DNA from 2 places in the Streptomyces sp. NPDC030798 genome. Region 1 is predicted to be linked to the other one. Evidence: predicted binding sites of a transcription regulator. Region 1 holds the regulator's gene; the other holds the start of a gene.

Region 1 (4,363 bases):
CGTGTACAGGTCGCGCATCCGCACGCCCCGGCCGCGCAGCGCCAGCGCCCGGGGGAGGCCCTCGGTCAGCTCGTCCTCGCGGCGGATACCACCGGGCTGCACGGTGAGCACCTCGGTGGTGCAGGCCGCCGTCGCCTCGTCCATCGCCGCCTGGATGCGGGACAGTCCGTCCAGGACGCGGATGGCCGTGCCTTCACCCGGTGGCGTGAGCGCCTGCAGCTGCCGGCCGAGTCCGGCGTACCACTCGAACGCCGACACCGCCGAGCCCACCCGCCGCTGGCTCTCCCTGACCTCGTCGTAGACCCCGCGCAGCAGCCGGGTCATGACCTCCTGCGGGGAGGTCGGCACCAGCCAGTCCATGTCGTCGGGGTCGGGGTGCAGCAGGGCCAGCTCCAGCAGGCAGGGCACCGGCTCCGCGTCCGTGCGCGGCACACGTCCGCGCCGTACGGCCCGGGAATACACGCGATCCCCGGCCTCGCACAGTCGGTCGGCACCGTGTGGATGCTCCTCCGTTCCGTGCCCGGCCATCGCCCATTCCACCCCCGGTTTGCTGCCACCTACGCAGCGCAACTATGCGCGGCGCCCGCCGGGTCCGCAACACGGCTCTCCGGGTCGCGGCCGTGACTAACCATGGGTTTGTCCGGGTATCGTCCGGCCTCCGCCCCTCGCACTGCAACAAGCTGATGGTGGTGAACCAGCCGTCCCCCGGGCATCGTTGGTTCCGCTTCCCCCGGGTGCACGGCACCCGGAGCGGCCCCGGTCGGACACCCCCCGTCGGGCTGGGGCCGTTGCATCGCGCCCACGGGGGTGGCGCGATGCGGGAGGGCCGCCCTGTGCGGCACGTGACGCGGAACGCCGCCGTCCGACCACACCTGTCAGCGCCGCGTCATGTGCCGCCCTCCCCTGTCCCGCTGAGGAACCGGGGGCGGGGAACGACTACTTCAGGCCGATCGCCGCGCAGGCCGCCTTGTACTTGGCGGTGCAGATCTGGCCGATCGTGTAGATCCCGTCGGCGACGACCGTGTCCTTGATCTTGTCCTTGGTCATCGGGCTCACCGGGACCAGCCGGGCCGGGATGCTCTTGGCGCTGGGGCTGTCCACCTTGTCCTGGGTGAGGGCGTCGAACTGGATGTCCTTGCCCTGCACCTTGGTGATGGCCATCTGCGCCGCGGCCTCGGCCTCGGCCGAGTAGGGCTTGTAGACGCTCATGTACTGCTCGCCGGCCACCACCCGCTGCACGGCGGCCAGTTCGGCGTCCTGGCCGGTGATGGGGGGCATCTTGGTGACGCCGGCCGCCTTCAGGGCCTTGATGATGCCGCCGGCCATGGCGTCGTTGGCCGAGTAGACCGCGGCGATGTTGTCCTTGCCGATCTCGCTGATCGCCTGCGCCATCCTGGCCTGGGCGATCTCCGGCTTCCAGTCCTGGATGTCGTAGGTCTTGGCGATCGTCACCTTGCCGTTCAGCTCGGAGAGCGCGCCCTGCTTGAACTGCTTGGCGTTGGGGTCGGTGGGCGAGCCGTTGATCATGACGATCTTGTCGGAGCTGTCCACGCCCGAGCCCAGCGCCTCCAGCAGCGTGCGGGCCTGCACCTCGCCGACGAGCTCGTTGTCGAAGGAGACGTAGGCGTCGATCGGGCCCTCGGCCAGCCGGTCGTAGGCGATGACCGGAATCCCGGCGTCCTTGGCCTTCTTCACCATGGGGGCGATGACATGCGAGTCGACGGCGTCGAGGATGATGACGTCGACCTTCGCGTCGATCATCTTCTGCATCTGGCCGACCTGCGTCTTGGAGTCCGCGTTCGCGTTGACGTACTGGGTGATGCCCCGCTTGCCGGTCAGCTCCGAGACCGTCCGCTTGATGATGGGGTAGTCGAAGTTCTCGTACCGCGTGTTCGTCTCTTCCGGCATCAGCACGCCCACGGTGATGTCGTCGCCCTTCGTCGGGCTCGCGTCGCTCGAACCCCCCGTCGCGTTCAGCACGCCGCAGCCGGCGAGCGAAAGGGTCATCGTGGATGCGGCCACGGATATGGCGATACGACGCATTCGAGGGCTCACTTCAGGTGCGTTCCGGACGTGGGTGCTGCTTTACGACCCAGGTGTCTGAAAAGCCAACGCGGATCGCCCACCCGGCGTCAAGCGGAATCACTTAACGAACGCGCAACAGCACGCTCCGCTGTCCTGTGAAGGGGTAGCGGAATCACCTGCAAACACTCTTTACGGACCCTTCATCCGGGGGGCGTCCAGGAGTCGGCGGAGTGAACGGATTCGATCACAAGATCGAACGGACCCGGCCAACCATCCACCGGTGCGTGACACGGCGCCGGCACGGCGAGGGCCCGCGGGGGCTGGAAGCCCGCGGGCCCTGTGTTCCACTCGAGTGAGCCGGCGGGCTCAGTCCGCCTGCTGCTGCCGCTTCGGCCGCCAGACCACCAGTGCGCTGGTCTGCTGGACCTCCTGGTACGGGACCAGGTCGCGGCGGTAGGAGGCGTGGACGGCGGCCTCGCGCTGCTGCATCGCGGCCGCCGCGCCCTCCAGGGCCGCCTGCAGCTCCGCGACGCGGGACTGCAGGGCGGCGACCTGGTTCTCCAGTTCGATGATGCGCTTGATGCCGGCCAGGTTGATGCCCTCGTCCTGCGACAACTGCTGCACCTGGCGGAGCAGTTCGATGTCACGGGCCGAGTAGCGGCGGCCGCGGCCGGCGGTGCGGTCCGGGGAGACCAGGCCCAGGCGGTCGTACTGACGCAGCGTCTGCGGGTGCAGTCCGGAGAGCTGGGCCGCCACCGAGATGACGTAGACCGGGGTCTCCTCGGTCAGTTCGTACGGGTTGCGCCGACGACCGTCCATCTGTGTCAATCTCCCTTCGCGGCCTCGAACAGCCCCGCCCGCGGGTCCTCGCCCGCGGTCGCCTCGCGATACGCCTCGAGCGCGTCACGAGCCTTCCCCGGCAGGTCCTTGGGGACACTCACCTCGACGGTGACCAGCAGGTCGCCGCGGGTGCCATCCTTGCGGACCGCGCCCTTGCCCCGGGCCCGCATCGTACGGCCGTTCGGCGTGCCGGGCGGCAGTTTCAGGGTGACGACGGGCCCGCCCAGGGTCGGCACCCGGATCTCGCCGCCGAGGACCGCCTCGGGATACGTCACCGGCACGGTGACGGTGAGGTTGTCGCCCTTGCGCCCGAACACGGGGTGCTCGCCCACGTGCACCGTGACGTACAGGTCGCCCGCCGGTCCGCCCCGCTCGCCGGGCGCGCCCTTGCCGCGCAGCCGGATCCGCTGCCCGTCCGTCACCCCGGCCGGGATGCGGACCTGCATGGTGCGGGAGGACTTGGCGCGGCCGCTGCCCTTGCACTCCAGGCACGGGTGCTCGGCGATCAGGCCGCGGCCCTTGCAGTCGGGGCAGGGGTCGGTGAGCGAGAAGCCGCCGCCCGAGCCCCGGGCGACCTGCCCGGTGCCGACGCAGGTCGGGCACACGCGCGGCGTGCCGTTCTTGTCGCCGGTGCCCGAACAGGCCTTGCAGGGCGCCTGGGAGGACATCCTGAGCGGCACCGTGGCGCCCTCGATGGCCTCCGTGAAGCTGAGCGTGACCTCGGTGTCGATGTCCTGGCCGCGCCGGGGCTGGGTCCGCGTGGTGCCCGTGCCGCCGCGGTTGAACAGGCCCCCGAAGACGTCACCGATGCCGCCGCCGAAGCCGCCGCCCTGGGCGGTGCCCCCTCCTCCGAAGAGGTCGCCCAGGTCGAAGTTGAAGGAGCCGCCGCCGGCGCCCGGCCCGGGACGGAAGCCGCCGCTTCCGAACAGGGCGCGGGCCTCGTCGTACTCCTTGCGCTTCTTGGGGTCGCCGAGGATGTCGTTCGCCTCGGAGATCTCCTTGAAGCGTTCCTCCGCCCTGGCGTTGCCCTTGTTGGCGTCCGGGTGGAACTCGCGGGCGAGCTTCCGGTACGCCTTCTTGATCTCGGCCTCGGTGGCGTCCTTGGGGACGCCGAGGACCTTGTAGTAGTCCTTCTCGATGAAGTCCTTGGTGCTCATCCCCGACGTCCCTCCTTCCTGCTGCTGTCCGCCCTGCTCCTGCCGGCGGTGATCACGTCAGCGGTGATTACGTCAGCCCTCCTCCGGGCCACCGTTCTCCTTGTCGTCGGCCGGCTTGGCCTCGGTGCTCTCCTCGGCGCCCTCGGCCTTCACGGTCTGCGCGCCGGGCTGCGGCTCGGCCACGGCCACCCGCGCGGGGCGGATGGTGCGCTCGCCGATGCGATACCCGGGCTGCAGGATGGCCACGCACGTGGTCTCCGTGACGTCCGGCGCGTACGAGTGCATCAGGGCCTCGTGGATCGTCGGGTCGAAGGGCTCGCCCTCCTTGCCGAACTGCTGCA
Region 2 (4,363 bases), on a different contig from region 1:
CCGGCGCGGTGGGCGGCGAGCAGCTTCTGCTTCACGCCGCCGATGGGCAGCACCCGGCCGGTCAGCGAGACCTCGCCGGTCATGGCGACGTCGGTGCGGACCAGGCGGCCGGAGAGCAGGGACGCGAGGGCCGTGGTCATCGTGATGCCCGCGCTCGGGCCGTCCTTCGGGACGGCGCCCGCCGGGAAGTGGATGTGCACGCCCCGGTCCTTCAAGTCGGCCACCGGCAGCTCCAGTTCGGCGCCGTGGCTGCGCAGGAAGCTCAGCGCGATCTGCGCCGACTCCTTCATCACGTCGCCCAGCTGGCCGGTCAGGGTCAGACCCGCGGCGCCCGTCTCCGGGTCGGCGAGGGACGCCTCGACGAAGAGCACGTCGCCGCCCGCTCCGGTGACCGCGAGGCCGGTCGCCACGCCGGGCACGGCCGTGCGGCGCTCGGCCGGGTCCTGGGCGGACTCGGGCACGTGGTGCGGACGCCCGATCAGACCGCGCAGGTCCTCGTCCCGGACGGTGAACGGCAGTTCTCGCTCGCCGAGTTCGTGCTGGGCGGCGACCTTGCGCAGCAACCGCGCGATGGACCGCTCGAGGGTGCGCACGCCCGCCTCGCGGGTGTACTCGCCGGCCAGCTTGCGCAGCGCGCCCTCGTCGATCGTGACCTCGTCCGTGCCGAGGCCGGCCCGCTCGAGCTGGCGCGGGAGCAGGTGGTCCCGGGCGATGACGATCTTCTCGTCCTCGGTGTAGCCGTCCAGCCGGACGATGTCCATGCGGTCCGCGAGCGCCTCCGGGATGGCCTCCAGGACGTTGGCCGTGGCGAGGAACACCACGTCGGACAGGTCCAGTTCGACCTCCAGGTAGTGGTCCCGGAAGGTGTGGTTCTGCGCGGGGTCGAGGACTTCGAGGAGGGCCGCGGCCGGATCGCCCCGGTAGTCCGAACCCACCTTGTCGATCTCGTCCAGCAGCACCACCGGGTTCATGGACCCGGCCTCCTTGACGGCACGGACGATCCGGCCGGGCAGCGCGCCGACGTACGTGCGCCGGTGCCCGCGGATCTCGGCCTCGTCCCGGACGCCGCCGAGGGCGACCCGGACGAACTTGCGGCCCATGGCGTGCGCGACGGACTCGCCGAGCGAGGTCTTGCCGACGCCGGGCGGGCCGACCAGGGCCAGTACGGCACCGCCGCGCCGCCCGCCGATGACGCCGAGGCCGCGCTCGCCGCGCCGCTTGCGCACGGCCAGGTACTCGGTGATGCGCTCCTTGACGTCGTCCAGGCCCGCGTGCTCGGCGTCGAGGATCGCCTTGGCGCCCTGGATGTCGTACGCGTCCTCGGTCCGCTCGTTCCACGGCATTTCCAGGACCGTGTCCAGCCAGGTCCGGATCCAGGAGCCCTCGGGCGACTGGTCGGAGGACCGCTCCAGCTTGTCGACCTCCTTCAGGGCCGCCTCGCGGACCTTCTCGGGCAGGTCGGCGGCCTCGACGCGGGCGCGGTAGTCGTCGGACTCCTCGCCGTCCTTCTCGCCGTTCAGCTCGCGCAGTTCCTTGCGGACGGCCTCGAGCTGACGCCGCAGCAGGAACTCACGCTGCTGCTTGTCGACGCCCTCCTGGACGTCCTTGGCGATGGTCTCGGCCACGTCCTGCTCGGCGAGGTGGTCGCGCAGTTGCTGGGTGGCGAGCTTGAGGCGGGCCACCGGGTCGGCGGTCTCCAGCAGGGCGACCTTCTGGTCGGTGGTGAGGAAGGGCGAGTAGCCGGAGTTGTCGGCGAGCGCGGAGACGCCGTCGATGGCCTGGACCCGGTCCACGACCTGCCAGGCGCCACGCTTCTTCAGCCAGCTGGTGGCGAGGGCCTTGTACTCCTTGACGAGTTCGGCGACGTGGCCCGGCAGCGGCTCGGGCACGCTCTCGTCGATCCGGGCGCCCTCGACCCACAGGGCCGCGCCGGGGCCGGTGGTGCCGGCGCCGATGCGGACGCGGCTGCGGCCACGGATCAGCGCCCCCGGGTCGCCGTCGGCCAGCCGGCCGACCTGCTCGACCGTGCCGAGCACACCCGTCTTGGCGTACGTGCCGTCGATGCGCGGAACCAGCAGCACCCTGGGCTTCCCGGGCTCCGACCGGGCGGCGGCCTGGGCGGCCTCCACCGCGGCACGCACCTCGGCGTCGCTCAGGTCCAGCGGAACCACCATGCCGGGCAGCACGACCTCGTCGTCGAGCGGCAGCACGGGCAGGGCGAGCGTGAACGCCGTGGACTCAGCAGCCATGATCTCCCCTTAGGCAGTCAACTTGAGCTATGCCGACTCAACTGCGGGGGGATCCGCCGTTGTTCCCGGCGGCGTGTTCGCTGTGAGCGATCAAGAGGACTGCGCAGGTGAGAGGGGGCGCACAGGGCGATTGGGGGTGCCGATCGCCTGCGGGTGCGGCTGGGCGCTCCCGCGCCCCTGGATGTACGGGCCGTTCCTCAGGCCGTGCTGCGGCGGAGTGCCGGCCAGCACGCGATGCCTATCGCCAGGGAGATCAGGTGGCCCCAGTTGGTCATGGGGTCCCGGAAGGCGATCAGGTCGGTGAGGAGTCGGGCGGTGACGAGGGCGAGGAGGGGCCGACGGAGCCACGGCCGGAGCAGGCCGGCCAGGGCGCCCGTGCTGGCGGCGACGCCGAAGCTGATGCCGTAGTCGAGGCGGTGCAGCGAGGTGTCGGGGAGGTGACCCACGAGGACGGCGAGGCCCACCGGGACCTCGGTCGCCAGGGTGGCCAGGACGTGCCCGGCCAGGAACACGCAGGCCGCCCGGGCGCCGCCGATCCGGCGTTCCAGCGCGGTGAGCACCAGCACGAAGGCAACCGCGTACGGCGACAGCACCCCGCCTGCGATCCACAGCGCGCTCGCCAGCAGCACCAGGACAGGTGTCCGCACCAGGTGGGCGACGTCCGTGCTGGAGCCCTGGTACAGGGCGTGCACGAGCGCGGGACTGGCGTGGGCGGCGAACAGGGAGGTGGCGGCGAGGACGGCGGCGTAGCCGAAGGTGAACGGCGTGCCGGTGGGGGTGGGCAGGAGGCGCCAGGGACGGAAGGCGGGGCGGGCCGGCGCCGGGACCGGCGCTGCGGCCGGTGCGGTGGCCGGTGCGGTGGCCGGCATCCCGCGCTGCCGGGGGATCCCGTCGAGGAGGGGCGCGTCCAGGGGCGGGGACACGGCCGTCTCGGGGCCGGTCACGGTCCGTTCCACGTGCAGCGCTCCTTCCGTCGCGGCCCCACCCTTCGCCCTTGCCGAGGCACCTGTCTATGACCGGCGCCACCCAGGGGCGGATTCTCAACAACCTCTCAGGCATCAGCGGGATCGCCCCCGGTCGCGCGGGGGTCCCTCGAACGGGTGCATCAGCGCCGCGCGGCGCCGGTCCGCCGTCAATTCACGTGAAGGTCATGGCGAGTTCGAGCAGGATGGACGTATGACTGCCGCCTACGACTCTCCCGTGGTCCTGGACCGTCGCGAAGGCCCGTACGGCGAGGTGGTGCTGCGCAGACACGGTGCGCTGCTGCAGATCATCGCCAACGGGTGCTTCCTGATGGACACCTCCGACGGCCGCTCGGAGCGGTTGCTGGTCGACGCCGCGTACGCCGCACTGGACGGACGCCCGGCGCCGCACGTGCTGATCGGCGGACTGGGGGTGGGCTTCTCCCTGGCGCACGCGGCGGCCGGCCGGCGCTGGGGGCGGATCACCGTCGTGGAGCGGGAGCGGGCCGTCGTCGACTGGCACCGGGAGGGCGGGCCGCTGTCCGCGCTGACCGCGGACGCGCTCGCCGATCCGCGGACAAAGATCGTCGAGTCCGACCTCGTGCGGTACGTCCATGAGACATCGGACACGTTCGACGCCCTGTGTCTCGACATCGACAACGGCCCCGGCTGGACCGTCACCGAGGACAACGGGGGCCTCTACACGCGTCCTGGACTCCAGGCGTGCGCACGGGTGTTGAAGCCGGGCGGGGTGATTGCCGTATGGTCGGCGCAGCCCTCTCCGGAATTTGAAGGTACCTTGCGGAATGCCGGGTTCCAGCAGGTGCGTACCGAAGAGGTGGCCGTTGCCCGGGGCGTTCCGGACGCCGTGCACCTCGGCGTCCGCCCTGGATAGCGACGGCGCGGTGTGTCCCCGTAATGTGCTGCCCTGACGCGGATCATTCAAGCGTCAATCGCAGTCATGGGATCACCCCACGGATTCCGGAAAGCAACAGGGGCGGGCGATGGAGCAGACACACACCTCCCAGACCGGCGCGGCCACGACCACCCCGGGCGCGCAGCGCCGGGTGCTGGTCGTCGAGGACGACCCCACGATCGTCGACGCCATCGCGGCCCGGCTCCGCGCCGAGGGTTTCCTCGTGCAGACCGCGG

What was found. Region 1 encodes HspR, which represses chaperone genes until heat shock. Its sites were predicted from a motif close to TTGAGNNNNNNNNNCTCAA; they were not measured.
Region 2: a site for HspR is predicted at 2,272-2,290, ahead of lon (endopeptidase La). Genes of this name have one in related genera too.

What each region holds. Positions count from the first base shown of each region.
Region 1 covers NZ_JBVIDR010000017.1:4,229-8,591, forward strand. Annotated here, with positions in the region: gene ACZ404_RS31405 (helix-turn-helix transcriptional regulator) at 1-528, opposite strand, end outside; gene ACZ404_RS31410 (sugar ABC transporter substrate-binding protein) at 937-2,043, opposite strand; gene ACZ404_RS31415 (heat shock protein transcriptional repressor HspR) at 2,392-2,844, opposite strand; gene dnaJ (molecular chaperone DnaJ) at 2,850-4,022, opposite strand; gene grpE (nucleotide exchange factor GrpE) at 4,095-4,363, opposite strand, start outside.
Region 2 covers NZ_JBVIDR010000005.1:291,525-295,887, reverse strand. Annotated here, with positions in the region: gene lon (endopeptidase La) at 1-2,249, opposite strand, end outside; gene ACZ404_RS14325 (rhomboid-like protein) at 2,447-3,205, opposite strand; gene ACZ404_RS14320 (spermine/spermidine synthase domain-containing protein) at 3,426-4,106, shown strand; gene ACZ404_RS14315 (response regulator transcription factor) at 4,216-4,363, shown strand, end outside.